2 linked regions of the Oceanicoccus sp. KOV_DT_Chl genome follow. The protein of the gene in region 2 interacts with the protein of the main gene of each other region in a pairwise test. Links are inferred from orthologs where the notes say so. Each region holds a gene or a part of one and is shown on either strand. Other genes may lie near its edges.

The links.
Region 1: the proteins of araC (region 2) and xerC interact in binary tests that used the Escherichia coli proteins (3 or more experiments, as listed by UniProt). The link is inferred for Oceanicoccus sp. KOV_DT_Chl from one-to-one orthologs.

What each region holds. Positions count from the first base shown.
Region 1 is NZ_FQLF01000002.1:1,621,262-1,637,379, forward strand. What follows is about bases 2,558-5,486. They hold xerC (tyrosine recombinase XerC), read left to right. Parts: upstream 2,558-3,527; coding sequence 3,528-4,445; downstream 4,446-5,486. Other genes in these bases: dapF (diaminopimelate epimerase), read left to right, coding at 2,558-2,762; UNITIG_RS11365 (DUF484 family protein), read left to right, coding at 2,810-3,505; UNITIG_RS11375 (HAD family hydrolase), read left to right, coding at 4,524-5,249; UNITIG_RS11380 (hypothetical protein), read right to left, coding at 5,242-5,486. Also shown: UNITIG_RS11345 (DUF3187 family protein), read right to left, coding at 1-225; lysA (diaminopimelate decarboxylase), read left to right, coding at 570-1,817; more of dapF, read left to right, coding at 1,932-2,557; more of UNITIG_RS11380, read right to left, coding at 5,487-5,514; UNITIG_RS11385 (DUF523 domain-containing protein), read left to right, coding at 5,743-6,474; glnK (P-II family nitrogen regulator), read right to left, coding at 6,519-6,857; UNITIG_RS11395 (ammonium transporter), read right to left, coding at 7,118-8,362; glnK (P-II family nitrogen regulator), read right to left, coding at 8,406-8,744; UNITIG_RS11405 (TorF family putative porin), read right to left, coding at 8,942-9,589; UNITIG_RS23095 (hypothetical protein), read right to left, coding at 10,025-10,183; UNITIG_RS23100 (hypothetical protein), read right to left, coding at 10,276-10,980; urea ABC transporter ATP-binding subunit UrtE, read right to left, coding at 11,131-11,826; urea ABC transporter ATP-binding protein UrtD, read right to left, coding at 11,828-12,589; urea ABC transporter permease subunit UrtC, read right to left, coding at 12,586-13,692; urea ABC transporter permease subunit UrtB, read right to left, coding at 13,784-15,397. UniProt on the Escherichia coli protein: Site-specific tyrosine recombinase, which acts by catalyzing the cutting and rejoining of the recombining DNA molecules.
Region 2 is NZ_FQLF01000005.1:458,056-474,060, reverse strand. What follows is about bases 4,904-7,719. They hold araC (arabinose operon transcriptional regulator AraC), read right to left. Parts: upstream 6,959-7,719; coding sequence 5,849-6,958; downstream 4,904-5,848. Other genes in these bases: UNITIG_RS19540 (sulfatase), read left to right, coding at 7,190-7,719; UNITIG_RS19550 (sugar MFS transporter), read left to right, coding at 4,904-5,821. In the rest of the region: UNITIG_RS25220 (TonB-dependent receptor domain-containing protein), read left to right, coding at 1-186; UNITIG_RS19575 (LacI family DNA-binding transcriptional regulator), read left to right, coding at 976-1,419; UNITIG_RS19560 (Gfo/Idh/MocA family protein), read left to right, coding at 2,210-3,367; more of UNITIG_RS19550, read left to right, coding at 4,535-4,903; more of UNITIG_RS19540, read left to right, coding at 7,720-8,722; UNITIG_RS19535 (gluconate 2-dehydrogenase subunit 3 family protein), read left to right, coding at 8,896-9,486; UNITIG_RS24645 (FAD-binding protein), read left to right, coding at 9,535-10,149; UNITIG_RS24640 (GMC family oxidoreductase N-terminal domain-containing protein), read left to right, coding at 10,202-10,489; UNITIG_RS24635 (hypothetical protein), read left to right, coding at 10,516-10,872; UNITIG_RS24630 (hypothetical protein), read left to right, coding at 10,832-11,080; UNITIG_RS24625 (GMC family oxidoreductase), read left to right, coding at 11,008-11,211; UNITIG_RS19525 (hypothetical protein), read left to right, coding at 11,329-11,514; UNITIG_RS19520 (ThuA domain-containing protein), read left to right, coding at 11,511-12,359; UNITIG_RS19515 (TonB-dependent receptor), read left to right, coding at 12,638-14,914; UNITIG_RS19510 (sulfatase), read left to right, coding at 15,130-16,005. UniProt on the Escherichia coli protein: Transcription factor that regulates the expression of several genes involved in the transport and metabolism of L-arabinose. Functions both as a positive and a negative regulator.

The sequences.
Region 1 (16,118 bases), on a different replicon or contig from region 2:
ATTCTCGGCAAAGTTATTGGAGACATCAATTTGTAAGCCGCCACTCCACTGCCCACTACCTTGCAGCTCAGCACCCTGCGCTGCGGGTAAACCATAAATCTGCACAAATGGGCTGCGGCTGGTAATCACATAAGGATCATTCAGGCGATCAGCCGCCGCTGCACTGATCACAACCGCTGGCACTAACAGCACGCTGGCTAACAGCTTATTGATTTTATTTTTCATCGTATCCCTTGTTTGTTAACGACTGGTCGAGGCAGCCGAGTATAGCAAAATAACATTGGGGTTCAGCCCAAGTGTCGCTATAATCGCCGCTTATCCAACGAGAATTTCTGATGCGCCCTAGTTTAATCGCCATAAGTTGCCTATTTCTTTTGACCGCCTGCGGCCAAAAAGGGCCGCTTTTTTTGCCACAATCAGCCACCCCTACCCAGCAGGAAGTGGAGCCGCGCAACACACCGGCTACAACCGAAGCTGAGCGCAAAGATAAAGCTGAGACTGACGACATCGACGAGTAAGCTCCAAATTCTTGCAACACACGACAACACCACAGAACAGGTTTAACCCCGATGGAAGCCTTTGAATATCGCAACGGCGAACTGCACGCCGAAAATGTCCCGCTCGCGGCTATTGCCAGCGAATACGGCACTCCTACGTATGTGTATTCACGGGCACATTTGGAACAACAATTTTTGTCCTATCAACAAGCCCTCGTTGGTCGCAAGCATTTAATCTGTTATGCAGTGAAGGCTAATTCCAATATTGCGGTATTGAATGTACTAGCACGACTAGGCGCCGGCTTTGATATTGTTTCCATCGGCGAGCTGGAGCGCGTCTTAGCGGCTGGGGGCGACCCTTCCAAAGTAGTCTTTTCCGGCGTGGCTAAAACGGCACTGGAAATGCGCCGGGCATTGGAGGTCGGTATCCATTGTTTTAATCTGGAATCTGCTGCTGAACTGGAGCAATTGCAAAGCGTGGCGGCGGCGATGGATATCGTTGCGCCGATTTCGCTGCGGGTGAATCCCGATGTCGATGCACAAACTCACCCTTATATCTCAACCGGCCTGAAAGATAACAAGTTTGGTATCGCCATTGAGCAAGCCCCGCAGGTGTATCAACGCGCCACTGAACTCAGTCATATTGAAGTGATCGGGGTAGATTGCCATATCGGTTCGCAGCTAACCGAGGTCGCGCCCTTTCTCGACGCCATGGACAGAGTGTTAGCCCTGATCGATCAACTCGCAGCCAGTGGCATCAGCATTCGCCACCTGGATTTAGGCGGTGGCCTGGGGGTGCGCTACAACGATGAGCAACCACCTGCGCCTTCAGCCTACGTAGCAAAAGTGTTAGAGCGACTGGGCGACCGTGATGTCACCCTGGCCTTTGAACCTGGCCGCTCTATTTGCGCCAATGCGGGAGTGTTATTAACCAAAGTCGAATACCTTAAGCCAAACGCTCACAAAAACTTCGCCATTATCGATGCCGCCATGAACGATATGATTCGGCCGGCACTTTATCAGGCCTGGCTGAATATCCAGCCAGTGGCACCGCGTTCAGACGGCGAAGCCAAGCTCTGGGATTTGGTGGGCCCTGTCTGTGAAACCGGTGATTTTTTGGGCAAAGACCGTGAACTTATTCTTGAGCAAGGGGATTTATTATCCGTCGCCTCTTCAGGCGCCTATGGATTTACCATGAGTTCCAACTACAATAGCCGAGGACGCGCAGCTGAAATTATGGTGGATGGTGATACTATGCATGTCATTCGCTCGCGGGAAACCATCGCCGACCTGATGCGGGGTGAAGCGCTGCTGCCATAAGACTGTCGTCCAGTCTTAACGAAACCAGCCTTCTCTCCAGCGACTGCACCTGAACAGCTGCAGTCAAACAGCATCACCCTAACCGCGCTAACGGCGAAGCGCAGGAGAGATTTTATGTTGTTACGCTTCACTAAAATGCACGGCCTAGGCAACGATTTTATCGTGCTGGACCTGATCACCCAGCGTTTCAACTTGCAAGCCAGCCATATCAAGCAACTGGCCGACCGCCATTTCGGCATCGGTTGCGATCAGTTATTGGTGGTCGAATTACCCACGCAACCCGATGTCGATTTTCGCTACCGTATTTTCAACGGTGACGGCAATGAAGTAGAGCAATGCGGTAACGGCGCTCGCTGTTTCGCCAAATTTGTGCGCGACAAAAAACTCACCGGCAAAAACAAAATTCGGGTAGAAACCAATACCGGCATTATCGAGCTATCAATGACCGATGACCGGCAAGTGCGGGTCAATATGGGCAAGCCGGAACTATCACCGGCACTCATTCCCTTTGATGCTCCTGCTCGCGATAATAGTTATGCGCTCGAAGTAGACGGCCAGCACTACGACATCGGCGCTGTCTCAATGGGTAATCCGCACGCCGTAATGGTCGTGGATAATGTGCAAACCGCCGCTGTCGCCACCCTCGGTCCGGCCATTGAGTCGCACCCACGATTTCCACAGCGAGTGAATGCCGGTTTTATGCAGGTACTCAACCGCAAGGAAATTAATTTGCGGGTTTATGAGCGCGGTGCCGGTGAAACGCTGGCCTGCGGCAGCGGCGCCTGTGCCGCCGTGGTATCAGGGCAATTAAACGGTTTATTAGACCAGCGCGTAATCGTTAACTTACCTGGCGGTGCATTAACGATAGAGTGGCGCGGCGAAGGCCATCCCGTTATGATGACCGGGCCCGCTAGCACTGTGTTTGAAGGGCAGATTATAATTTAGGTGAGTGATTAACCCATGTCACCGCAGTAAAAGATTGAGAGGTACAAGTGGAACCGGCTAAAAAAAACAATAACGATAAAGACATCAGCGCCGAAGATGTGGCGAAATACCTGAAAGCCAATTCCGGTTTCTTCCTCAAGCGCGATGACTTGTTACTGGAATTAAAATTGGCCCACCCCAGCGGTCGAGCTGTTTCACTATTGGAACGTCAAGTCTCATTATTGCGCGAACGTAATATGGACATGCGCAACCGCTTAGGCGGCCTGTTAGAACATGCCGGCGACAATGATTTGCTGTTTGATAGAACCCGGCAGCTGGTACTATCGCTACTCGAAGTACAGGGCCTGGATTCGCTGGTTAATACCTTTACCCGTAGCATGCTAAAAGATTTTAAAATGGATTTTGCTACGCTTACTTTATTTGGAAAACCTGAAAACTATCGCACTGTTGCTTCCCGGGTGGTGCCACTGGATGACGCCTACGCCAAAATTCCCAACCTACTCAAAAATGACAACCCTACTTGTGGCGCATTACGCCCGGAAGATGCCGAATTTTTATTTTTAGAGCAGGCCCATCATGTCGGGTCTGCGGCCGTGCTACCGCTTAGCTTTGGTACACCCTTGGGGGTTATCGCTATTGGCAGTAGAGGCGCCAATCATTTTCATCAAAATATGGACACCTTATTTTTGGGTTATATTGCTGAAGTGCTAAACCGTTTGCTCTCTCGCCACCTGAATTACTAAATCAGCACACCGGGATCGTTCGATGACTACGAAGGAAACCCAGACCAACGATGAATGGCAACACCAGCTGCAACGGTTCCTTAATTATATAGCAACCGAGCGTCAGCTCTCTGGCCACACCCTCAGCAGTTACCAACGCGACCTGGAAAAATTTATTCGTTATTGTCGCCAGCAATCTATTCTTCAACTCGAACACGTTCATAGTGCTGATGTCAGGCAGTGGGTCGCGCAGCTTCATCGCGGCGGTTTAACCGGCCCCAGTTTACAGCGGGCCTTATCCGCACTGCGCAGCTTTTATAAATTTTATAACCGCAGCGGTGGCAAACATAATCCCGCACTGGGCATTCAAGCACCCAAGTCAGCAAAGAAATTACCCAAAGTATTAGATACCGATAATATGCAGCAATTATTATCAATTGAGGGCAATGACTGGCTCAGTGTCCGCGACCGCGCCATCTTGGAATTATTTTACTCTTCCGGTTTGCGCCTATCCGAATTAGTGAATCTCGATTTGAACGATGTTGATATCCGTGATGCGTTGATAACCGTTACGGGCAAAGGCAATAAAACTCGCACTCTGCCGGTTGGCAGCTTTGCCCTTAAGGCGCTGCAGCAATGGTTAAAAATTCGTGCCAATGTCAATCCAAAAGACGAGGCCCTATTTATTTCAAAAAAGGGAGAGCGTCTAGGTCAACGCGCTATTCAGCAGCGTTTGAAAAAATACAGCGTGCAGCAAGGTATGGGACAAAATGTCCACCCGCATATGTTGCGCCATTCCTTTGCCAGCCATGTGCTGGAATCCAGTAGTGACCTGCGCGCAGTGCAGGAAATGCTAGGCCACGCCAATATCTCCACCACCCAAGTCTATACCCATTTGGACTTTCAGCATTTGGCCAAAGTCTATGACCAGGCCCATCCAAGAGCGAACAAAAAAAAATAATACTTATTTAAACCGGAAGCTGAGCACAAGATTTTTATTTCTTACAATTGATAGCGACAATTACTATATACTGCCGCCATGAATAAAAACCCGATCAAAGTCATCACCTTCGATTTAGACGATACGCTCTGGGAAGTGCAGCCCGTTTTAATGCGCGCTGAAAACCTGGTCTATCAATGGCTACAGCAACATGCGCCTAAAGTATCAGAAAAGTTTACTATCAAGAGTTTTATGCAATGGCGCTGGGACATCTATAAACAAAACGCTGAGCTCACTCACCAGATGACTCAACTGCGACTGGTAGCCGTCGCAGCTGCTATGCGCGAGGTGGGGTATGATGCCGAACAGTCCCAGCATCTTTCCGAGCAAGCTTTTGCAGTATTTATTAAAGCTCGCCACGATATTACTTTTTTTGATCAAGCCATCCCGTTACTTGAACAACTGCATCAACACTATACCTTAGGCGCGTTAAGTAACGGCAATGCGGATATTTTTCAATTAGAAGCAGCGCCTTACTTTGATTTTTCATTTTCTGCTGAACAGTTAAATGCCAGCAAACCTGACCCCGCTCAATTTAATGCGGCAGCGCAACAAGCGAAAGTGGAAATGCATGAGATTATTCATATTGGTGATAATCTTGAACACGATATTGAGGGCGCACAGCAAGCAGGCTGCCACAGTATTTGGTTTAACCCCAAAAATTTAACTGCACCCAATCACATCCAACCCAGCCAGCAAGTGACTTCACTGGCCGAGATACCCGCTGCCATTCAGGCCATTGCACACGCTGCAGCGATCAAATAGGGCGCTGACCATAATGGCTGATCGGCTTTTTAGGTGGATCAGCCATTACATTGCGATCCACTTGATCAATCTTGCCACCACGGGATAAAAAAGCTTCTATGTCTGCTGACATTTTTTCATGCAAGCGTTTACGCGAGGCCAGGGTCCGGGTGTCTGCTCCCTCTTCACGACTACCAATAAAATCCAGATCAATCTCTGATTCGTGTTTATCAGCTGGAGGCCGAACTGAACCTTGCTTTGTTTTTTTGGAATACTGAGTGGCCATAGATCACCTCTTATATTTACATATAGAACGCTGGCGTTCATCACCGTAAAACCCACTCAACATTATTGCCAAGCGGTTGCTGCAACAACGCTGAGAGGAAGATTATTTATAGCCTATGGCCAAATAAGGGCAATCGAAAATTGGGTGTTTATTTAGTCTTTTTCGATCTAAAATAAATTGAGCTATTCGCGATTCTGACTATTACTTGAGTGTTTACTTTAACTATTGATGACTAAGCCTTGGTTAGCCTTTAATTTTTATTCTGCTGCTACTTTGTCGCATAAACCGCTCATTGCCATCAGTGCCTGTTTGCATGGTGAGGCCGTTCGTTATGACGGTACCGCAAAAAAATTATTGCTGCTCTCTGAACTGGCCGAGACCGTAGATTTATACCCTGTATGTCCTGAAGTTGGCGCGGGCATGGCCATTCCTCGTCCACCGATTCAGCTGCAAAAACAGACCAACGTTATTGCCGCCATTGGTCGAGATGACAGCACTCTGGATATGACCACGGCATTACAGCAGTATGCACCCCGAAGCATTGCCGCGGTAGAACACCGACTCAGCGGTTATATTTTTAAGTCGCGTTCCCCTAGCTGCGGGGTCGAATCTACGCCGCTATTTGATCCACAGGGGCAAACGATTGGCCTTACTAGTGGTATTCAAGCCAAGTACATCCAAACCACTTTGCCCTGGCTACCACTACGAGAAGAACAGCAACTGGCCACACCAGAGCAATGCCAACAATTCATCATGCACTGCCTTATCATGCAGGATCTAATCAATGGCTATAACCACGCTGGCGCTGAAAAGTTAAACCAGCACTACAGCCCATTACAAAGCCGATTTAATGTCAGCCAGCGAAAGCAACTTGATGCTGAACGGAATCAACCGGATAGCTATTGGCAGCTATTTAGCGAGGCGTTGGCAGGGTTGGAATTAGAGACAATCACTAACTAAAAGAAAGCGCTGCCTGAATAGGCAGCGCCAAATTGAACTAGCGGTTACACCGCATCTTCGTTAGTTTCACCAGTACGAATACGGATAACCTGCTCAAGTGCTGACACAAAAATCTTACCATCACCAATCTTGCCAGTATTAGCCGCGCCACTGATGGCTTCGATTACTTCATCCACTTTTTCATCGTTGATAGCAATTTCCAGCTTTACTTTAGGTAGAAAATCGACCACGTATTCGGCACCACGGTACAACTCAGTATGGCCTTTCTGGCGACCAAAACCTTTCACCTCAGTGGCTGTAATACCCGTTACACCGACTTCTGATAACGCCTGGCGTACATCGTCCATCTTGAAAGGCTTAATAATCGCTGTTACTAATTTCATTCTCGGTTCTCCCCCTGCTTTGTAGCAGCTATCTGACAAAAGTATCTCTTTGCCAAGCTGATAAGCTTTTGATTATGTCGTGGCGCTAAATTAGCTAGCTCCTGAACGAAAAGCAAGGATTTAGCTAAAAAAGACCTCATAGTACTCCATCCCTACGGCTCCTTTTTTCCCGCTCTATTTAACACACCAGCCCCGGAGGCTTATCAGCGCGCACAAAAAAGGGCGCCAATCAGGCGCCCTTTATTCTCAAGCTATCGAGATTATTTAGCAGTAATGAACTCAGGATAGGCTTCCATACCACACTCGGAAAGATCCACACCTTCGTACTCTTCTTCTTCACTAACCCGGATACCGATAACCGCTTTGATGATAGCCCAGACAATAAGGCTGGTTACGAATACCCAAACAAAGATAGTCGCAGCACCAATCAGCTGGCCAGAGAAGCTAGAGCCATCATTAGTCAGAGGTACCAATATCAGACCTAACAAACCCACCACACCGTGTACAGAGATTGCACCAACTGGGTCATCAATTTTCAGCTTGTCTAAAGTCAGGATTGAGAACACAACTAATACACCACCTAAGCCACCGAACAACGTCGCTTGCAAAGCAGTAGGCGTTGAAGGCTCAGCGGTAATGGCTACCAGACCAGCTAACGCACCGTTTAAAGCCATGGTCAAATCAGCCTTGCCGAACAGGATGCGCGCTACGATCAAGGCAGCAACCAAGCCACCGGCAGCAGCGGCATTAGTGTTCATGAAAACGACTGCAACACTGTTTGCACTCTCAACTGTAGCAGTCGCCAAGACTGAACCACCGTTGAATCCGAACCAACCCATCCACAGGATGAAAGTACCTAAAGTCGCTAAAGGTAAGTTTGCACCGGGGATTGCTTGTGCTTGGCCATCGGCACCGAATTTGCCTTTACGTGCACCTAGCAGTAATACACCAGCCAACGCTGCTGCAGCACCTGCCATGTGAACAATACCGGAACCAGCAAAATCAGAGAAACCTAAGTCGCCCAAGGTGTACATACCGAAAACAGCAGCACCGCCCCAAGTCCAGGCACCTTCCATTGGGTAAATAACACCCGTCATCACTACCGCAAAAGCCAGGAAAGCCCATAACTTCATACGCTCAGCAACTGCACCGGAAACAATCGACATCGCAGTAGCAACAAACACTACCTGGAAGAAGAAGTCCGCAGAAGGTGCATAGGTCGCAGGCTCTTCAGCACCAGCAACACCATCAGCGACGATGCCATCAAGGAACATAACAAAATCACCACCACCGTACATGATCGAATAGCCGCAAACCATATACATAATGCTGGCAATCGCATACAAGGCGATATTTTTGGTTAAAATTTCTGTGGTATTTTTAGAGCGAACCAAACCCGCTTCTAACATGGCGAAACCCGCCGCCATCCACATTACTAACGCACCACAAATTAAGAAATAAAATGTGTCTAAGGCGTATTGCAGTTGAAAAATTTCATTTTCCATTTCTAAGCCCTCCACAAGCCTAAGGAATTAATATTAAAAAGACTTAGATAGCCTCTTCACCGGTTTCGCCAGTACGAATACGAATCACTTGATCCAGTGATGAGACGAAAATTTTACCGTCGCCAATCTTGCCAGTGTTTGCTGCACTGGAAATAGCTTCGATAACTTGATCAGCCGCAGAATCTGCAACGGCTACTTCAATTTTTACTTTAGGTAAAAAATCGACAACATACTCAGCACCACGGTATAGCTCTGTGTGGCCTTTTTGACGTCCAAAACCCTTTACCTCTGTTACGGTAATGCCTTGCACACCGATTTCAGAGAGTGCTTCACGCACATCGTCCAACTTGAACGGTTTAACTACAGCTGTAACCAGTTTCATTGGTTTTCTCCTGATTAATATCTAACAGTGCAGCTAAGTGGCACCGAATTTAAAGTTAAAAAAACCAGCCGTGCCGAAACACGGCTGGCCAGATTAGTGCTTAATGAATGTTGCAAGCAACAGGGGGGAGACAAAAAGCACTAAATGGTTATCGGAATATTGAAAAAAATTTCAGCATTCCGAAATTACAATCCTGCTTATTGAATAGGCAGACTGTAAGACACAACGAAGTTCAGATCGTCATCAACATTGCCTGCATCGTCTTCATCAACTACCTGACTGAACGTGAAAGACACATTGTCGTTATAGGCATAACCGATATCGAAGTGAGTGTAATCGTCGTCAGAATCTTCATTGTCAGTTTGACCAACAGTGAATGAGAAAGCACCGAATTCAGCACCAACAGTCAAGTAGGTATAACCTGAACCACCAGCAATATTGTCATAGTAAGTTACGCTTACTGGGCCAAAGCCTACAGATAAGATAGCTTCAGACAAATCACCGAAATTATCGTCTCTTACGCCACCATCAGGGTAAACATAGTTCCATACGCTCAGATCAACACTTACTTCGCCAAACTCTGCGCCGTAACCAACAAACAAGTCATACTCGTTGCCAGCAGTGTCATCGCCTGAAGAACCCCAGATACCACCGTACAAACCACCCATGCTAGCAACCAGGTCACCAGAAACTGCAGGTGAACCATCACCTAAATCCTGACCACGCCACAAATAAGAAGAAGCAACCGCTACAGAAGCAGCAACTTCGACTTCAGCCATTACAGCAGGAGCAGCGAAAGTAGAAGCAGCAACCGCAGTTGCTAATAGTGTTTTAATTGTTTTCATTCCTAAGTCTCCAAAAATATTTAATAAAGCTTTCGGTTAATCAGAGCCGGCCTGAATCTTTTAGCAAACCCATCAGCCAGAGCTGCATAACAAATAGCATATGGCGTACCAACTTTTATAAATTTATAAAAATCAGTAACTTAAGAAATATAGGAGATAAAAACATAAAATCCACCCCAATTTAGCGCACTGATGCGCTCGCCTTAGGTGCGGACCACCATTTTTCGCACCAATACAGGACACAACGGCTGGAAATAGACAAAATTGGGGTTATTATGCGAGAAAATGGCGCTGTTTTCGTCAATAGCTAACTTAATTTTAATTTTTAGGACGGTAAACGGCTTTTTTTTATTCCAACAAGAAAAGCCCTGCTCATTAATAAAGCAGGGCTTAAGAGGCAAATAAGAATACGGGCTTAGGAGCTTAAAGCTTGTCTTAAGGGGCTGACTCTAAACTATCCAGACGCTGTAATAAGGAACGCAACTCCTGCTTTATCATATCTATCTCCTGCTCACGACTGCCTGCAGTCGCAGCTGGCGAGGCGGTCTTTACTGGGGCGCTCACCGTCGGTGCGGCCAGCAACGCTTGCTCCACCAGAATACGCCCTGCTTGCCCATCATCACCTTTGGCACCCGCACTGGCTTTGGCACCGGTATCGCCACCGCCGCTCCAGGCTCTATTCCCGGTCAGTGTTTTTTCTTGATATAGCGACCTTCACTACCAGCACCCGGGCTACCGGCTCCACCACCAGCACCTGCGATACCCGGCTCAGCCTGAGCCTGCACCAGATTAATCACCCGCGATACATCCAAACCGCTTTTTGCCGGCCAATAAATTACCGTGATATCACCGGCATTACCGCCATGGCCACCAGCACCACCAGCGCCAGCATCTCCGCCCGCCGCCGCGCCTTTACAGCCTTGTTCTTGTGAATTGGCAGCACTGCCATTGCCACCATCGCCGCCGCTACCGCCGGCACCACCACTACTATTGATTTGCAGATCACCCAACGCCGCAAGCCCAAGCTGCAAGCGAATAGACACACCTTTGCCCCCCTTGCTACCCGCACTACCGGCCTCACCAGCATTGCCACTTGAACAATCACTAACAGCAGCGCCGTTGTTACCGTTTTTACCTGCAGCGCCAAGCTTACCGCTACCATCGATATATACCTGACTTCCAATGTTCGCTTGCTCAGCTCTTACCTGCCACTGGCTAACGCCATCAGCAAAGATGATTTTGGCACCATCGCCAATAGATAATTGGCGAAGTGACAAACGCTGTTGCTCGATACCGATGGTATAGGTTTCACCCGCAGGAATAGTTAGGGAGTCAGCGGCCCAGACAGGTACCGAAATTATTGTGGCAAACAGCAACGCAGTGAATTTCATTCTGAGGATACTCAAATTATTTAATATAGTTGCAGCGCAGCTTACCGACTCAACCTGCCAAGTCAACTGGCGAAGACAGCTTGTCCACTAGATGGGTAGAGCGAGTTTTTGGCCTGCACCAGCAGGCGAGAAAGTATTTGCCCGGTAATATTAAACCGTCATATGGCCACGAACCTCGTCTTCAACCATATCTTCACTGCGCCCCGCTAAAATAATTTCGCCTCTATCCATTACTGCGTAAGCGTCACCCAGGTCCCTGGCGAATTCAAAATATTGTTCAACTAACAAAATCGCCATATCACCCTGCTGTTTCAAAATAGTAATGACATTATGAATATCTTTAATAATCGACGGCTGAATACCTTCGGTAGGTTCATCCAAAATCAATAACCGTGGTTTCATCACCAGCGCGCGAGCAATGGATAACTGTTGCTGCTGGCCACCGGATAAATCACCACCACGACGCCGGGTCATTTTGCGTAACACCGGAAATAAATCAAAAATATCTTCATCGATTTTTCTTTGTTTACGCGGCAGGGCAGCAAAGCCGGTTTGTAGATTTTCCATCACCGTAAGCTGAGAAAAAATTTGTCTACCCTGTGGTACATAGGCGATACCTCGCTGCGCACGAGCCGCTGCGCTCAACTTACTGATATCCGCACCTTCCCACTCTACTCGTCCTGCGGAAGATTTATGACGACCGGTAATGGCCTGCATCAGGCTGGATTTACCCACGCCATTACGACCCAATACGCAGGTAATCTCACCTTTCGCGGCAGCCAGACTAACATTTTGTAAGGCCTGACTTGCCCCGTAATGCAAATCGATATTTTCTGCTTTTAACATACTAGCGCCCCAAATAAACTTCTATTACACGCGGATCAGCGGAAACCACATCCAAACTTCCCTGCGCCAATACACTGCCTTCATGCAACACGGTGACTGGGCAATCCAGTGCACGAACAAAATCCATATCATGTTCAACTACAATTACCGAATGCTTTTTACTAATGTCTTTTAACAGCTGTGCTGTTTCCATTGTTTCGGTATCAGTCATACCACCGGCAGGCTCATCAACCAGTAACACTTCCGGGTCCTGAATAATCAACATGCCAATTTCCAGCCACTGCTTTTGGCCATGCGATAAATTGGCGGCTAAGTCCTCGGACTTTTCTTTTAAGCCAATCAATTCAATGACTTCATCAATGCGCTGCTGTTGTTGCGCGCCAAGTTTAAAAAACAACGACTGCCAAATTCCCCTCTCACCCGCCAAGGCCAGATCCAAATTGCCACGAATAGACAAACTTTCTACTACGGTAGGTTTTTGAAATTTTCGGCCTATGCCCATATTGGCAATATCGGCTTCATCATAACGGGTCAAATCCACTACATCTTTATATTTAACTTCGCCTTCATCAGGACGGGTTTTACCGGTAATAATATCCATCATGGTGCTTTTACCCGCGCCATTCGGACCAATAATGGCACGTAACTCTCCTGGAGCAATATCCAGCGATAAATTATTGATCGCCTTAAATCCATCAAAGGTTTTAGTCACCCCATTAAGGTATAACAGACTTTGCGGATTTTCTTTTGCAGGTAATGTCATACCGTCGCCTCCTGTGTGGGCGTAGTTTTAACAGCTGATTTTTTGGACTTCCATTGATCTATAAAACCCACTACACCATTAGGCAAATACATAGTAGTCAACACAAATAAACCGCCCAGCATAAATAACCAAATCTCTGGGAAAGCACCCGTGAAAAACGTTTTTCCGTAACTCACAATAAAGGCACCGATCACTGCACCATATAAAGTACCGCGACCACCTAAAGCTACCCAAATAACAATTTCAATCGATTTTATTGGGCTAAACTCACCAGGATTGATAATGCCCACCTGCGGCACAAATAAGGCACCCGCAATTCCTGCTAATACGGCAGAAAAAACAAACACGAATAATTTATAGTGCTCAACTCGGTAACCCATAAAGCGAGTACGGCTCTCTGCATCGCGAATGGCGATTAAGACACTGCCAAATTTGCTTTCGGTAATAAACCGGCAGGCAATATAAGCGATCACCAGCAGCAAGGCACTAATCAAAAATAAGGCAACAGCCGTGCTATCAGCAAGCAAACTAAAACCGGCGATTTCTTTAAAATCTGTTAGTCCATTATTACCACCGAAACCGAAATCATTCATGAAGAACGCTTGCAATAACGCATAGGTCAGTGCTTGAGTAATAATTGACAAATACACACCGGTGACTCTGGAGCGAAACGCCAGCCAGCCAAACATAAACGCTAACAAACCCGGTACTAACAACACCATTAACATGGCATAACCAAAACTATCAAAGCCTTGCCAATACCAGGGCAACTCTGTCCAATTTAAAAACACCATAAAATCGGGTAAGTCGGGATTACCATACACACCGCGATCACCAATCTGGCGCATTAGATACATACCCATGGCATAGCCACCGAGCGCAAAAAATGCGCCATGACCTAAACTTAAAATACCGCAATAGCCCCACACCAAATCCAGCGCTAACGCCAGTAATGCGTAACACAAATATTTTCCTAACAGCGATACCACATAGGTAGGCACATACAATAGTGAGCCTTCAGCTACAAACTGATTCAACCCAGCCACCACAATCGCAGCTAATAGAATAAAGGCAATCAGTTTGCTGCCGATTCGATCATTCATTAATAAGGTGAGTAATACTGAATGTTTTAGCACGATGCTTCCCCTGGATATTCAATAGTGGCAATGGAAATAAAAACTAGGAAGGTCATAATCAATCCTCCACGAATCGACCTTTGAGCGCAAACAAGCCTCGTGGTCGCCATTGAATAAATAAAATAATAAATACCAGCACTATAATTTTTCCTATGACCGCACCGGTATACGGTTCTAAAAACTTATTAGCGATACCCAAACTCATTGCGCCAAAGAAAGTGCCTAATAGGTTTCCTACACCGCCAAATACCACCACCATAAAAGAATCGATAATATAACCTTGACCCAAATTCGGCCCAACATTAGTGAACTGGCTTAGCGCTACGCCGGCAATACCTGCAATACCGGAACCCAAACCAAACGTTAGCGCATCAACATAACCGGAATGTATGCCCATGGAATTTGCCATAGGCCTATCCTGCGTTACCGCTCGCATTTGTAAACCTAGCAATGTTTTTTTCAACATCAATGCGAGTACACCTAACACTATCAAGCTAAAAAACAACACATAAATGCGGTTATAGGTAATGGCAACTGCATCATTCATCTGCCAAAAACCACTGATAAAATCAGGGCTCACCACCGCTACATTGTTTGAGCTATACATACGCACTGCTTGCTGTAAGATCAGGCTGATACCAAAAGTGGCGAGCAGCGTATCTAACTGGCGACCATATAAATGCCGAATAACCAAACGTTCAATCAATACCCCGACCAAGCCTGAAACTAAAAAGGCTGCAGGTATCGCGATAAATAATGAGTATTGAATAAAATTGGGGAATATTTGCTGAACCGCAAAGGTGGTATAGGCGCCCAGCATAATCATTTCGCCATGAGCCATGTTAATCACGCCCATAACGCCGAAGGTAATTGCCAGGCCAATCGCGGCCAATAATAAAATAGACCCTAAACTCAAGCCAAAAATAAAATCTTCGATAACTTTATAAAAACGCAACTTGCTTTTTGCGTCCTTTAACTGCTTGACCGCCAACGCCACTATTTCAGGATTGGATTCAAGATATTTGCCACTGTCATCGCGTAAAGTGAGGCGATTCAGTACATTGACTGCCTCTGGTGCTACGCTGCCACCTATTGTTTGCATGGCATTTAATCTTAGCGTTTGATCTTTACTATCAATATCAATCATCGCCAATGCCAGCTGCATGGCTGATTTAACTTTTATATTTTTTTCTGACTTGATTGCACGATAAATTTCTTCACGCAACTCCGGGTCTGGCGTCTTGGTAAGGTTTTGTGCCGATAGCAAACGTAAATCATCGTTTTTAACGGTCAATTCTAATTTTGCGATATTAGCCCGCAATACCCGTCGCAATTTATTATTGATGCGAATTTTAGTAATCGTTTTCTTGTTAGTGATATCTAATACTTCACCGCTTGTTACCAAGGTAATTTTTAAGCGGTCTTCAATCTCGTCAATATAAACCAACTTTTTGTCTTCATCACGATAGTACAGCCGTGCGTCTAACAACGCCTTTAAACTAGGCAATACACGCTCATCATCAATAATGGCCAAGGCATCAATAGCTCTAGCTTTTTCTTTATTAGAGTTTGTTATCAATTCTGCTAGCGCGTCTTCAAAATCACTCGTCAATGCAACAGGAGCAAAGAAAAGACATTGTAAACAGAGAAAAATTAATCCGAGGCGTTTCATTTACTGGCCCAATTTATTAAAAAAAATGGCTTCTTACTTTGCAGTAGAAGCCACTATTATTAGCGCAGGGAGAGAGGTATGGAACCGCCCTCCCGGCAGCCACATAGTTGACTGGTCTACATTCACTTAGAACATGAATTTAGAAATTTTGACCAGAACATTTTTTGGTTTCAGTATTGTAGTTACCACAGTTGATAGCAGGGTTCTGCCAATCAGAGATAACCTTTGCTGACTCAGCCAAATGATCAGTCCACGCATCACCAGCAACTTCCTTGGTTTGCGAAACAATCTCAAATTGACCATCAGCCTGAATTTCGCCAATCAATACTGGCTTGGTAAAGTGATGGTTTGGTAAAACCTTGGCCATACCACCGGTTAAGTTACTCACTTCAATGCCATACATCGCAGGACGTACTTTATCCACTTCAACTGAACCCGCTTTTTCAACGGCTTTAGCCCAGGCTTTAAAACCAATATAAGTGGCTTCCATTGGATCATTCGTTACGCGCTTGTCATCACCAATGAATTTTTCCACTTGGCAATAAATTCATCGTTGGCGTCAGACTCGGCACTCTGGAAGTAATTCCATGCAGCCAAGTGACCAACTAATGGTGCTGTATCAAAACCGGAAAGCTCTTCTTCACCTACCGAGAAAGCAACTACTGGAATGTCTTCCGCAGAAATACCCTGGTTAGCTAGCTCTTTGTAGAACGGTACGTTA
Region 2 (16,005 bases):
GATAGCCAGTATTCTGTCGATGCAGCATTGAGATATGTGACGGTCAGTGACAAATGGGAAATTAAGCTGTGGGGTAAAAACCTGACTGATGAATTGAATGTCAGTGCGGTAACAGAGTGGCGTAATTTGTATGAAACCTATACCGCACCTCGCACCTACGGTGCTAGCGTAACCTGGCGTTATTAGGCGATTAATAGCAAGCGTTTCAAACCCATGAGTTTCATCATGGTCTCCCTTAGCCGGCTGTGAAAACAGTCGGTTTTTTTATGTTTTTTTATTGCTCTTGTTTATATAGTCAAATATTCCAAAAATTATAATACAATAGATTCCGGTGAAAAAAATTACAGTATCGATTATACAATTCAAGTGGCGTTGTAAAGGTGCTTGCTTGCAGAATCTTTTAAGGTGTTAAAAGAGGTGTTCGGTTTTGGCTGCCCTGTACTTGGCTGGGCACATAATAACGTTAAAATTAATTTCTATAAAAGACATTTATAAGAAAAATCTGTATCCAGAGTATCTTTAGTTTGGGGGGTTAAGCAAGCAAGTGAGCGATTCTGGATGCCTCCAAGTGATTAAATATTTTGTCTGAATGGGAGGTCTGAGTTCAATGAGCCAGAAAAGATCGTATACAAGATGTCTGTTACAGAGTAGATTTGGTTTTGGCCAGAGTGAAAGTTTCTCTATGAATTATCCACAATATTCAGCATGAATAGTCAGTCAGTTAGATGTAATTAAATAGAAGACAGTTAAAGTCAGGGAGTATCCGGTTGTGACCAAACGATACTATGTGACTCGGCAGCACTAGCCGTATGTAGTGCCATATATGATGTCAAATGTTTAGGTGCTGAAAGCCGAATTACTGCCCGTGATTGTCTTATTGATGACTCTTATTACATTGATAATTTAAATAAACTTCCATCTGATAGTGTACAGTAAGCGGTATAAAAAATTATCAATCAATAAGCGTTAGCTTTTATGGTATCAATTAAAGATGTAGCTAAACTCGCAGGTGTCTCTACTGCCACGGTATCCAGAACCTTGGCTGAACCTGATAAGGTGTCAGAGACTACCCGAGAAAAAGTGATGAAGGCGGTAACGACCAGCGGTTATGTCGCTAACTCTTTAGCGCGTAACTTCCGTCGTCGTAGAACCAATTCAATTGTGGTATTGGTTCCGGATATTACCAATACTTTTTTTGCCGGGGTCATTCAGGGTATTGAATGGGTCGCCCAAAAACGTAATTACCAAGTACTTTTAGGGGACACACAATCTAACCCGGAAGGTGAGAAGGCCTATGCGGCAATGGTCGCGCAGCGACAGGCTGATGGCGTTATTTCTTTGGTGGCAATATCCCTTTCAGCTATAAAAAAGGTCGTACCACCGTTGATCCAGCCTGGCCCCCTTTGCTATGGCCTGTGAGTACGAGGGTATCATTCCTGTGCCCACTGTCTGTATTGATAATACTGCTGCGGCTATTGATGCGGTCACACACTTAACGGCGATGGGTCATACTAAGGTGGCTTATATTAATGGACCTTCGGCGTCTCCCATTTGTAAGGATAGGCTAAACGGCTATCGCCAGGTGATGCGAAAAGTCGGGGTAACAGATACTCGGCGCTGGGTGGTTGAGGGTGATTTTAGTTTGGCTTCGGGTAGGGATGCGATGATGAAGTTGTTGTCCAGGGGTGAAATGCCCACCGCCGTTTTTGCGGCTAATGATGAGATGGCGATAGGGGCAATGGCGGCCATAAAGGCCGCGGGCTTAACGATACCGGGGATATTTCTGTCGTTGGTTTTGACGATATTAGTTTTTCCGAGTTCACTGACCCGCCGTTAACGACCATTAGGCAGCCTACTCAAGAGATTGGCAAGCAGGTGATGAATCTGATGCTGAGGATGTTGGGTGATGAGCGTATACCTAAGGGGCGGATAGAGTTGCCACATCAGTTAATCGAGCGTGCCTCTACCCAGTCCTTATAAGAAAAGGCTGTTGAGTTGCAGCATTACTCTTCCTAAACACCCTGAAACACGCCACAGCGGCTGTGTTTGCTTGGGCTAATCCCTATTGTGAAAACTTCCGGCGTTTTAGCTAGATAATTAACGAGCTGTTAATTATTCCTCGAGGCCTTGCAAGCAATAATGTAAACGTTTACATTATTGCTTGTGTATTAAATATTCAATCTTTATAGCTGAAAATCGAGGCGCTTTAATGCGAAGAAAGCTGAGAATGGGAATGGTTGGTGGCGGGGAGGGTGCCTTCATCGGTGCCGTTCATCGGATGGCGGCCAATCTTGATGGTCAGATAGACCTAGTTTGTGGGGCCTTTAGTCACGACCCCGACTGCAGTTTGAGGTCAGGGCAGGCCTTGTACCTTCCTGCGGAACGTTGTTATCAAAGTTACCAGCAAATGATGCAGCAGGAAGCGGCTTTGCCGGAGGATGTTCGCATGGACTTCGTAGTCATTGTGACACCCAATCATTTGCATTTTCCGGTTGCGGTAGAGGCGATCAAATACGGCTTTCATGTATTGTCAGATAAACCGGCAACATTGAATGTGGAAGAGGTATTGGAACTGCGTTCGCTGATTGTTGATTCTGGTTTGCTCTACGGTATCACCCAGACTTATACCGGTTACCCAATGGTCAAGGAAGCGCGCGCGCGCGTGCAGTCCGGTGAGTTAGGAAATATTCGCAAGGTGGTCGTCGAATACACACAAGGTTGGTTGGCAGCACAGCAAGCTGAAGCTGACAATAAACAAGCGGCTTGGCGGCTTGACCCCAAGCAAGCAGGTATCAGCAGTTGCATGGCAGATATCGGGGTGCACGCATTTAATCTGGTTGAGTATATCAGCGGCCTGACAGCAGCGGCACTGTGTGCTGATATAGGCAATGTGGTAGCTGGGAGATCGATGGATGACGATGGCGCAGTTTTTTTGAAGTTTGACCAAGGTGCTCGGGGGACCTTGCTGGCGAGTCAGGTCGCGATCGGTGAAGAGAATACGCTATCTATTCGGCTTTACGGCGATAAAGCCAGTTTGAGCTGGTCGCATCAGGACCCGAACACTTTAGTCATAAAATATAACGATAAACCCAGCCTCGTGCTGCGAACCGGCGGCGCTGTTGGATCAATGGCAAACGCGAATACACGCCTCCCGGCGGGGCACCCTGAAGGTTACATTGAAGCATTTGCTAATTTATATCGAAATTTTGCCAGCCAGATACAGTCACGTTTGCTAGGGGAGACACTTTCGGCGCAGGCTTTGGATGTCCCGGGTATTGATGAAGCAGTACGTGGCATGGTTTTTATCGAACAAGTTGTCACTGCGGGTAATAGCGAGACCAAATGGCATGTTATTCCACAGCACTAAATCAGGAGGTCGATCATGAGTAAAATGCAAGGCCCTGGGATTTTTTTGGCCCAGTTCGCTGGTGAGGATGCGCCTTTTAATACACTGGAAGCGATTGCCGGGTGGGCAGCTGGTTTGGGTTATAAAGGGCTACAGATCCCCACCTGGGAGAGCTCGCTATTTAACTTGCCATTGGCTGCGGAAAGCCAAACTTATTGCGACGAAATAACCGGAATGTTGGCGGAACACGGCTTAGCCATTAGTGAATTGTCGACACATTTGCAGGGGCAATTGATCGCGGTTAACCCTGCCTATGATGAGCTATTTGATGGCTTTGCCGCAGCAGAAGTCAGGGGCAATCCCGCAGCCCGTATGGCGTGGGCTACTCAACAATTATTGTATGCAGCCAAGGCCAGTGAGCGTTTAGGCTTAACCGCGCATGCGACTTTTTCCGGTGCTTTGCTATGGCACACTGCTTACCCTTGGCCACAACGTCCAGCAGGCTTGGTCGCCGACGGTTTTGAAGAATTAGGTCGGCGCTGGTTGCCGGTTTTGAATGCCTTTGATGAGGCCGGTGTAGATGTCTGCTACGAAATTCACCCGGTGAAGATCTTCATGATGGCGCTTCTTTTGAACGTTTTCTTGCGGTAACCAATAATCATGCGCGTGCAAATATTCTCTATGATCCCAGTCATTTGTTGTTACAGCATATGGATTATCTCGCTTTTATCGATATTTATTACGAGCGCATTAAAGCCTTTCATGTAAAAGATGCCGAATTCAGAGCGAATGGTCGCAGCGGAGTCTATGGCGGCTATCAGGACTGGATTGATCGCCCGGGGCGGTTTCGTTCTTTGGGTGATGGCCAGGTAGATTTCTCAGGCATTTTCAGCCGATTAGCCCAATACAATTATCAGGGCTGGGCCGTGCTTGAGTGGGAATGTTGTTTAAAACATTCACAAGATGGTGCCGCCGAAGGAGCTCCGTTTATCAATCAGCATATTATTCGCACTACCGATAAAGCGTTTGATGATTTTGCCAGCGTTGATGCTGATCCGTTACTCAATAAACGGATTTTAGGTCTATGACTATTGTTTCAGAGGTAGTGGGGCATGCCAGCGTTTTACAGTTTAGCAAATCTGTTAGCCATAAGCCGTCTGCAAAAAAACAATCATGTCGGAGGTGTTCATGACACAAGCACAGTCCCCACTGGATAAAAAACGTTTATTTTTGATCGGCAATTTATCTATTTTTATGATTGGTTTGGGTTTTGCGGTTAGAGCAACTATAGCCCCTGATTTACAAACTAATATTTATGATCAGATTGATTTGGCGCGGTCTGCTTCTATGGTTGGCGAGGCGTTGGGAATTACCTTTACTGGCTTTGCTTTAACCTTGTTATTTGGCAGCGCGCTGGTTGATGTGATCGGCATGAAAAAAATGTTGTTACTGTCAGCACTGGGTTATGTGTTGGGTGCGGTATTGATTTTGGTGGCAGCTGCGTTGCCCGTGGGTTCGTTGGTGAGCAATTTAATTTTAGTGGGCTTGTTATTAACCGGGCTGGGATGGGGGGCGGTAGAGGCTGCCAGTAACCCGATGATAGCTTCATTATACCCTGATGAAAAAACCCACCGATTAAATATTCTGCATGCCTGGTGGCCGGCGGGGATTGTCGTTGGAGGGTTGTTGGGAGTACTTTTTTCGTCGATGAATTTTGCCTGGGAGCTTAATCTTTTTGTATTGATTGTGCCGGCGGCAGTAATGGCCTGGTTAGTGAGTCACACTGAATTTCCTGAAACAGAAAGAGTGGTCACTGGTGTCAGTTATCAGGATATGTTCAAAGAGTTATTACGCCAACCATTATTTTGGTTGTTCTGGATTTGTATGTGGGGTACAGCTGCGGCTGAGCTAGCGCCGGGGCAGTGGGTAAATTTAGCGTTGTCACGCATCGTCGGTATGCAGGGTATATTGTTGTTGGTTTACGTTAGCGCCTTGATGTTTGTGATGCGCCACTTTGCAGGCACTGTGGCTCGGCGTTTTTCGTCGGTAGGGTTGTTGTGGTTAAGCGCATTGTTAGCAGCGATCGGTTTGTATTTTTTGAGTATCGCTGAAACAGCTATTGCCGCTTTTGTGGCGGCTACAGTATGGGGTATTGGTGTCTGTTATATGTGGCCGACTATGTTGGCCGTGGTGTCGGAGCGATTCCCTAAGGGGGGTGCTTTGATGTTGGGCTTAATGGGTTTTGCTGGCGGTATGGCGATTCAATTTTTACTGCCGGTAATGGGCGGGATTTTTGATTCGGCTAAAGTTGAGGCGGCCGGAAGTGTTGAGGCCCTAAGTGTGTTGTCAGCTGAGGAGCTGGATCAGGTATTGCGGTTTGCATCTGTTGAATCTTTTCAATCGGTGGCCATTATTCCGTTGATGTTATTACCGATATTTGGTGCTATTTGGCTGCGAGATCGAGCATCTAAATAATGTGACGATGGGGCTAAGACACTAGCGTTAGGATTTAAAAGACTGCCGAAAATCTCGAGGACTACAGCCCATATTTTTTTTAAAACTTTTGGCAAATTGGGTAGGGTCATCGTAGCCAATTTGTTTGGCAATCTGGCTAATACTGTTATTGGTCTGCAGCAGTAGTTTTCGAGCCTGTTGTAGACGAGCATTATTACCCCAGGATTTGAGGCTGACGCCCATGTGCTGTTTGAATAAGTGAGCGAGGCGTGAGGGTGATAAATTACATGTGGCGGCGACGTCTTCCACGTAAAAGGGCTCTGCCAGATGCATAGTGATGTAATCGCAGGCTTTTTGAATGCGTTGATCAACAGGCTTACCAGTAGTAGTGGATTGTTCTTCCTTGGCGCGGATTAATATTTCTTCGAGGCAGTTATATTGCAAATCCGTTTGGTAGCGACCATGGTGATCTTTTAAATTAATTAGCTGGCGGAATAGCTGCTCTATGACTGACTGTTGGTTACTGCTGGATTTTGATAGATGGAGGATGCCCTTGTCTAATACGTTCCAGTCCAGCCACTCGCTCCAATGCGCGCGAGGCTGGAATAGTACCCAGAGGTGCTCCCAATGATCGGCGGTTGGATGGCGGCCATAATAGTAGCTTGCCTCTGGGTGAAACAACATTAAATCACCGGGCGTTACTTCGACTTCCATCTCTTCATTGAGAACCAGTGCTTTGCCCTGGGTAGTGAGGTGTAATGTCCAGCATGGCATAGCTCCGGAAAATTGGTTTTCCCTGTCGCTAGCACCACCTCGTGCGGTGTGAGTTATGTTGGCGATGATGCTGTGGTCAAAAATAAGCGAGTGATCAAAGCTGTCGAATATTATCTGTAGAAATTGTTGTGACTCATGGTCGTCAATAATGGGGTTAGGTTCAAAGCGGTGCTGCCACTGGCTGCTAATTTTTTTTTGTAATGCATTGAAATCTTTGCTCTGGCGAAATTTCTCACCAAATTGAATAAGCTCATCGGCGCTGAGTGGAGAGCCTAGAAAGCTATGTAAGGCGTCCAGCCCTTCGCTGGTTATATGTTCGGCGTCGAGATTGCCGGTATACCAGTGGTAACAAAGATGGGCTGCTATTTGTAATTGGGAGGGCATAGTTGTGTTATCCAGTTTTATGATTCCTGTTTCATTTTTATGAAATTCGGAGCTTACGTCATTAACTGATTTTAATGGATGATGAGCTGAAATGAGCAATACCTGAGTGGTCATTAATACTAAAGAAAGATAGCAGAAAATGACAGCTACTCAGCAGTTCAAAGCATTCCTTCACACGAGTTGACGGGATATTCTTGATTCAGTATGTGTACATTTAGTCGCGAGAGAACAATGATTCGACAGTCGAGAACGAGCTATTTTCTACCCCGTATAGTACGGGTAAGTATTGGTTGTTTGCTTGCCGTATTGCCGGTGATGGCAAGCGCGGTGGTGGGTGACGAGGAGCAGCTTGTAGCGAAAGCGCCCAATATCATTGTGATTTTAGCGGATGATCTGGGTTACGGAGACATTAGTAGTTTTGGTGCCAAAACCATTGCCACTCCACGTATTGATCAGCTGGCTGAAGATGGCCTGAGGATGACGCAGTTCTATGCGGCCGCTCCGGTGTGCACGCCGTCAAGGGCCGGTCTGATGACAGGCCGTTATGCAGCGCGGATGGGTATGAGTCATGTCTTTATGGCGGACGCGCCAGATGGCATGCCATTGTCCGAGATTACCATTGCCGAACAACTCAAGCAGGCAGGTTATTACACCGGCATGGTGGGAAAATGGCACCTGGGTCATCAAGATCGTTACATGCCCTGGAATCAGGGGTTTGATGAATTTTATGGGGTGCCGTTCAGCAATGACATGGCAAATTTCTTTTTTTATGAAAACCAGAAAATTATTTATGAACCGATTGATCAGCGTTACTTAACACGTCGATATACAGAAAAAGCGGTGGATTACATTGAGCGGCACGCTGATGTTCCGTTCTTTTTATATCTTGCGCACAGCATGCCCCATGTGCCTTTGTATGTATCCCCTGAGTTTGAAGGCAAATCCGCAGGCGGATTATATGGCGATGTAGTGCAGGAGCTGGATTGGAGTACCGGTGAAGTCGTCGATAAACTACGTCAGCTGGGGCTGTTGGAAAACACCTTGATAGTGTTTTCATCTGACAATGGCCCGTGGTTAGCGATGGGTGATCACGGTGGCTCTTCAGGTTCATTGCGCGATGGTAAGGGGTCTACCTTTGAGGGCGGCCAGCGAGTGCCCACAGTGATTCATTGGCCAGCGCAAATTAACGGTGGTCGAGTGGAGAGCTCCATCACCAGTTTGATGGATTTAATGCCCACTTTTTCTGCGCTGGCCAATGTGCCGTTACCTGCGGATAGAACCATCGACGGTGAAGATATTACGGCCATCCTTACAGGCGATGGGGTAGCAACTGAGCGCCAGTTTTTTTATAACTCCGCCGCCGCGCCAGAAATTGTTGCTTACCGGGAAGGGAACTGGAAGTTGAAACTGGCTCGGTCCGGTTATCCAAAAATACTGGAGCCAATTATCAAGTTTGATCGCTACAGCCATGAATTAATGTTGTTTAACCTTGAGACAGACCCTTCGGAAAAAAATAATATTGCCGCTGAGTATCCTGAGCGCGTTACTCGTATGCAGCAAGCCATTGCAGATTTAGAAAAAAATATTGCCGCTGCAGAACCTCGCGAATTGTACATGCGTGCGACGAGCTCGGATAAAAAAGGTTATGGCCCATTATTTATCAAGGGGGGATTATTGGTGCTGGCAGTAGTTTTGCTGGCGTTGGCATTGCTGTATGGGCTCTACCGGCTAATAAAAATCGCTATATATAGGGGTGATAAATAATAGCTGCACTTTTGAATGGTTTATTGAAGTGCCATTATTAATGGGTTAGTCAACTGCAACTAAAGCCAGACTATTATTTCATCACATATCACAACATGTTTGCTTTAATCGTGAGTTTAAAATTGACACGGTGTTAGTGGCCGAAAAAACGCACAACAGCCTGAGGAATTATCATGAATCGAAGAGATTTATTAAAAAATGCAGCCATTTTATTAGGTGGTCTGAGTTCCGCGTCGGTCGTTAATGCGATGTTGTCCGGAGTCGATGGCAGGGTGAAGATTGCGACGCCGATATTTTCCTCCGCGCAAAAGTCAATGACCGCAGTTTTGGCTGAGATGATTATTCCTCGCACTGATACGCCTGGTGCTATTGACGCTGGTGTCCCGCACTTTATCGAATTAATGGTTTCCGATTGGTATACCACACGTGAACGAACCATTTATATTGAGGGACTGCAGTCGCTTGATGCTTATTGCCTTGCACAATTTAAACAGAGCTTTCTCAGCTCAACCGAGGATCAACAAATTACCGCGCTTGAAGACGCCGAAAAGCAGAGTGAAGCTTACAAACCTGCCAAACCAGAAAACCTTATGGGTAACGAAGAGGATGAGGATAAGCCTTTTTTCACTAAGCTGAAAGAGCTGACGGTGCTGGGGTATTACAGCTCGGAACTGGGCGCAACCAAAGAGCTTAATTATGATCCGATGCCGATGCGTTATGGTGATATCGAATTGGCAGATGTGGAGCGGCAGTGGTCATCATGATGTCTATGTGCTTATTCGCGTTTAATCAAATAGTAGAGAGATGTCAACATGACCAATACAGCTGATTTTGATGCCATTGTTGTGGGTTCGGGTATTTCCGGTGGCTGGGCCGCTAAAGAACTCACTGAAAAAGGCTTAACAGTATTAATGCTTGAGCGTGGTTCGCCGGTGCGCCATGGTGCGGATTACAAGGGTGAGCATATGCCACCGTGGAAAATCCCCTATGCCGGAAAACCGCTGCGTGAGTTGTACGCTGAGGAGTACCCTATCCAAAGCAAGGTGTATGCTTTTGATGAGACCACTCGCCATTTTTTTAATAATGACAAAAAAAATCCTTACGTTTATGACAAAGAAAAACCCTTTGAGTGGAAGCGTGCCGATGTTTTAGGTGGGCGATCGCTGCTCTGGGGAAGACAGGTTTATCGCTGGAGTGACCTGGATTTTGAGGCCAATAAAAAGGATGGTCACGGTATCGATTGGCCAATTCGGTATAAAGATATAGCGCCCTGGTATTCCTATGTTGAGGAATTCGTTGGCGTTAGTGGCGAAAAGTTAGGCCTGCCACATTTACCCGATGGTGAATTTCAGCCACCAATGGCGATGAATATTGTTGAGCGAAAAATAAAAGAGAGTGTTGAGGCGCATTTTCTGGGCGCAATATGACCATTGGTCGTTGTGCAGTTCAAACCGAGGCGAAGAATAATCGCGGTGCCTGTTGCCCGAGGCTGTTCAGTGGGTGCTTATTTTTAGCAGTCAGAGTTCAACATTACCCGCCGCAGAAAAAACCGGCAATTTAACTATTCGTACTGACAGTGTGGTAGAGAGCTTGGATTACGACCCGGTCACTCAAAAGGTGTCGGGGGTCAGAGTGATTGATGCGAACAATTTATCCAAGACTACTTATCGTTCAAAACTGGTTTTTCTTTGTGCTTCTACTGTGGCCAGTACCCAGATACTGTTGAATTCCCGCTCCCAACATTTTCCTAAACGGACTGGCCAATAGTAGCGGTGCGTTAGGGTCGCTATCTAATGGATCACACGTCCGGGTATGGCGCTTATGGCATCATGCCCGGCTATCTCGATAAATACACTATTGGTAATCGTCCTAACGGTACTTATACACCGCGCTTTAGAAATTTAACCGACAATAATTCAGAGGTGATTTTGTTAGAGGTTATGGCTATCAAGGCGGCGCTATGCGCATGGACTGGAAAAGCATGTCCGCCCCAGATCAAAGGGTTTGGCAAGCGTTTTAAACAAGCGATGCGTGGCCCTGGTCCCTGGGTGGCTTACCTTGCCGGGTTTGGTGAGCACCTCCCCAATGCGGATAGCCGAATGATGCTGGATGAACCAAAAAAGTTTTGGTATTCCACAGGTACGATTTGATAGTGTCTATGGTGAAAACGAAAAAAACATGACTCAGGATATGATGGCGCAAGCGCAAGCTATGCTAAAAGCGGCGGGTGCTATCAATGTTGGCGTTATGGACAGTGATGCGCACCGGGAAGTGCTATTCATGAAATGGGCACGGCGCGAATGGGTAACGATCCAAAAGAGTCTGTACTTAATCGTTGGAATCAGGCCCATGATGTAAATAACCTTTTCGTTACCGACGGCTCCTGTATGACCTCGTCGTCGTGTGTCAATCCATCGATTACTTATATGGCCTTAACCGCTAGGGCGGTTGACTATGCCGTTAAACAGTTAAAGGCAGGAAAAATCTAATATGAAAACTAAAACAATCCTTAATATATTTTTTACCCTGGGTGCGTTATTAACTGTGGTTAGTTCACTGTGGTGGGCCTGGTTTATTATTTTGTGAGCAAACAAACGGGTGAAAACATGTGGTCTTCATTGGACTGTGTTTACTCGATTGGTGCAGATTGTAATTTTTTACGGGCTATGGGTTGGTTGCGAGGAGTTGACCCCTATGAACCTGTTTTGTTTTGGATGGGGGTAACCCTGTTGTTGATGACGCTGCTGTTGAAGCGGTCAATGAGTAAAGAGCTCGAGAGCAAGCAGTCATGAGTAAAACTACAAAAATATCACTGCTAGTGGTTGCTGTAGTGATTTTAAGTCTTGGGTTGTTGGTGGGGAATTTTATTCTCGAACACAAGCGTAACCAGCCACAGATGTTTGCCGACCCGGTGTTTGATTTCGTGCCGCCGGTATTGGATCTTGCGCAACGTGATTTTTCTGTACTAGTATTTTCAAAGACCAATGGTTTTCGTCACCATGAGGCGATTCCTGCAGCTAAGCAACTGCTGGCAGCGATCGCTGAGCAGCAGCAGTGGGCTATTGCTTTTACCGAAAATGGTGCCGTATTTAATGCTGAGCAGCTTGCCAGATTTGATGTGGTGGTTTGGAATAATGCTACCGGACCCGCTTTAACGCTTGATCAACAGCGGGCCTTTGAGAATTTTATAGTCGGGGGTGGTGGTTATGTGGGGATTCATGCTGCGGGTGATGGCTCACATAAAAGCTGGGATTGGTATGCCAATGAAGTGATTCGCAGTCAGTTTACGATGCACCCGATGTGGCCACAAATACAGCAGGGCAACTTGCACACTGAAGCTATTCAACACCCGATAATCCGCGAGTTGCCAGCACAGTGGGTGCTGCAGGATGAGTGGTACAGCTTTGAGAGTAGCGTCAGAACAGCGGGCAGCCAAGTGCTGCTCACTATTGATGAAAAAAGTTACGACCCTAACTTTTGGGCTATGGGTGATGATCACCCCTTGGTCTGGGCGCATGATGTGGGGGCAGGGCGCGCGGTGTATTCGGCGCCAGGGCATCTAGAATCGGTCTATCAGGATAAACGCTACCAAAGCCTTATCACCGAAGCCATCGGTTGGGCCGGCCAGAAGCCATAGCTCTTGGATAGCAGGATTTGGCAGGTTATTAGCAGAAAATAACCTGTTTTTTAAATTATTTGAGTGCTAGAGTCTAAAATGTAAACGTTTACATTTATATGTTTGGTTTAGCTTAAGAAGTCGTGGAAGTATCGGTATAGAAGTCGATTTAATGCATAGCAAAAAGTTACGCTGCTGGTAACTTTCGCAGGGTGCTCAATATGATAAGTCTTTACTTTATCAGCTGCATTTTTAGATTAGCTTTTGTGCGTAATAAATTTTTTTGGGGGAGAAATAGAATGTCTAATTATGGCTACATAAAAAAAACATCTCTTGCTTTAGGGATATTTGCAGCGTCGGTTCCTTTATTGGTGACGGCACAAAATTTGGTGCTTGAAGAAATTATTGTCACTGCACAGAAAAAACTGGAGTCTGTACAGGACGTTCCTGCCACAGTTAACGTGTTAGGCGAATCTACATTAAATGAATTTGAAGTTAGGCAGCTGCAGGATATAGAGGCGCTGACGGCGGGTCTTAGCTTAAGTTCATCAACAACAGGCCCTGCTACTATTAGTCTTAGAGGGATTACTTTTAATCCCTACTCTGGTGCGAGTGCTTCGGTGCAGGCCTACTGGAATGAAATCCCGGTCGATTCTATTGTGGCGTTTGGGCAAATGTACGATATGCAAAGCGTCGAGGTATTGAGGGGTCCCCAGGGTACGGTTCAGGGGAGGACATCGCCTGGTGGCTCTATCCAGTTATTTACTAAAAAAGCTAACCTGCAGGAGCTTGACGGCAATGTGCAGTTAACCGCTGGTGATCGTGGCCGTTTTAATACTCAATACGCTGCTAGTCTTCCATTAGTGAGTGACACGTTCGGTGTTAGGGTTGCGGGTTCTTACGATGAGAATGATCAGGGTGATGTAAAGAGTGTCACCACCGGTGTTGATAGCGAAGGTCGAAGTACGTCCGGCCGGTTAACACTGTCCTGGCAAGCGGCAGATGATTTAACGTTACACCTGACGCATCAGTATGAAGAGGTTGATAGAGATAGATTAACCGTATTGGAGGGCGCTGATAATTTAGGTAAAGGCTATCCAGCGCTGGAGCACAGTGATAGAAAAACCTTGGCAGAAGATGTTTTAAGGAACCAACAACGTAACCGTCTGAGTGTGTTGAATGTGGAATGGACTGTTGGCGATTATGAACTTGCTTCGACCAGTGGTTATCAGGTGACAAGTGATGTGGTGAATGCCGATTATGATTATGCCAATCTGTTTGAAGGTGAGCCTACCGAAGGTGGAACTACAAGTGATCAGGATGTGTTTTCTCAAGAGCTGCGCCTATCGTCTATTGAGATGGAGAATTGGGAATATTTGGTCGGTCTGTATTATGAAAAACGAGATTCCAACGCCACCACCGCCAGTAATACCTTTATTAATTTGCCGCCTGCATTTGGTGGCTTGTTAAAAGTATTTACCGAGGGCAATGTGTTCTCTCGCGGCGAGCAGTATGGTGTTTTTACCCACCATAAAATAAATCTGAACGAGGCATTGGTATTGCAATTGGGCGCGCGTTGGCAACAAGTAAAATCTTTCCGCAGTGGAGAGGCTTACACCCCTCTCAGAGATCTGACTACACCGATTATTCAACAAGAATATCAAAGTTTTACCGAAGAGGCTGTTACCGGTACGGTTAAACTTTCATACGAATTGACTGACGATACGATGTTGTACACCAGCTTTGATCGCGGCTTTCGTCCTGGCGGAGTTACTATCACGCCTACGTTTGAAGTGGGGTCAGAAAATATACTCTATGATGGCGAAGACAGTACGTCGCTGGAGTTTGGTGTGAAGACAACATTGTTAGACGGGCGGGTGCAGCTTAATGGTGCGACCTATTATCAGCAGTTCAGTGACTATATTACGCGTATCGCTGGTGTTAACTGGGATTCTAATAGTGACAGTTTTATTGATGAAACTGATGCCCGGATTGGTGGCGGTTTAACTTACAACGCGGACGCTATTATTCGTGGCGCAGAAGTTGAAGTTAATGCGCTGGTGTCAGAACAGTTAGTGGCAGGTCTTCGCTTAAGTTATAACGACGCCAAGTTTGATGATGGTGCTAAATCGCCTTGTAATAACGCAGCAACCGAGGTTGGCAATGCGGTGGCTTATTGTGATGTAGAAGGCACCAGAATCGGCGGTGAGCCAAACTGGTCCATCAGTAGTAACGCTGAATATAGTATCGCGCTTGATTCTTATGAGTGGTATTTGCGGGTGTTAGCTAAATATACTGGTGGAAGAACTAATCCAGTGGTGGCTAATTCTGATCTTGGTGGCTATACGGTAGCAGATATTTTTACAGGTATTCGTGACGTGAATGGGCAGTGGGATGTGTCGGTGTGGTCCAAAAATTTATTTGATAAGTCTGCCAAAACAGACGTTGATAATAATAGAACGCTAACAGCCAATGGCGTAGCCGGATCCCCCTCTATCTTTCTGGATAGCGGTTATCGCGCTGTGCAAGTTATTGACGGTAGATCGATCGGTGTTACTGGTAAATACTATTTTTGATAGTGATGTTTTGACTGTTTCGGTTTGACAATTGAACGCGAGCTTTATTGATAGCGTGGTGTGAAAACACTCGCTATGTGTAAAGCCTTTTTTATGAGGATAAATGCTGCTTAAAGGTCGGTACCGCTCCAGTAGGTATCCCTTAAAGTGACCCGTTTCGAATATAAAGAAGGGGAAAGGTTTTCTTTTCGGAACAAATTTTTACGGACGTTAGTATGCAAACAAGAAAAGCGATTATTGCGGCGTTGGCTGGTGTGTTGGCGATGCTTTCTACATTATCCCGTGCGAGTGAGCCTAATGTGGTTTTTATCCTCACTGATGATCAACGCGCCGATGCAGTGGGCTACCATGAAAAACCTTTGTTGGGCATAAAAACACCGAACATTGATCGCTTGGCAGCGGAGGGCGTTCGTTTTAATAACATGTTTGCCACCACTTCGCTGTGCTCACCCAGTCGTGCCTCGTTCTTATCCGGCACCTATACGCATACACATGGCGTGCGGGATAACTTCACGGATTACCCTCACCAATTAAAAAGTTTTCCGCTGTTGTTGCAGCAAGCAGGTTATCAAACTGCATATATTGGCAAGTGGCATATGGGCGAAGGCGATGATAATCCGCGTCCAGGGTTTGATTATTGGGTTACCCATAAAGGTCAGGGAAAATATTACGATACAGAATTTAATGTTAACGGCGAACGGAAAACCGTAGCCGGTTATTATACTGACCGGGTTACCGATATGGCGTTAGATTGGCTAGCCAATTTAACGTCTACTGAAGCAGCCAATAAAAAACCTTTTGCTATAGTCATCGGGCATAAAGCGCCACATGGTCCATTTATCCCGGAGCCACGTTACGTCCATCTTTACGACAATATCCCTTATCCCTATCCCAAAAGTGGTTTTGAGTTGGAAGATAAACCCGCCTGGATTAAAGAACGCTTGCCCACATGGCATGGTATTTATGGACCCCTGTATGGTTTTCGTAAGGAATTTCCCGACACTCGACCCGAAGCAGTGAATGATTTTGAACGATTTGTACGTAGCTACGTAGCTACTATAAATTCCGTTGACGATAGTGTTGGTCGTATC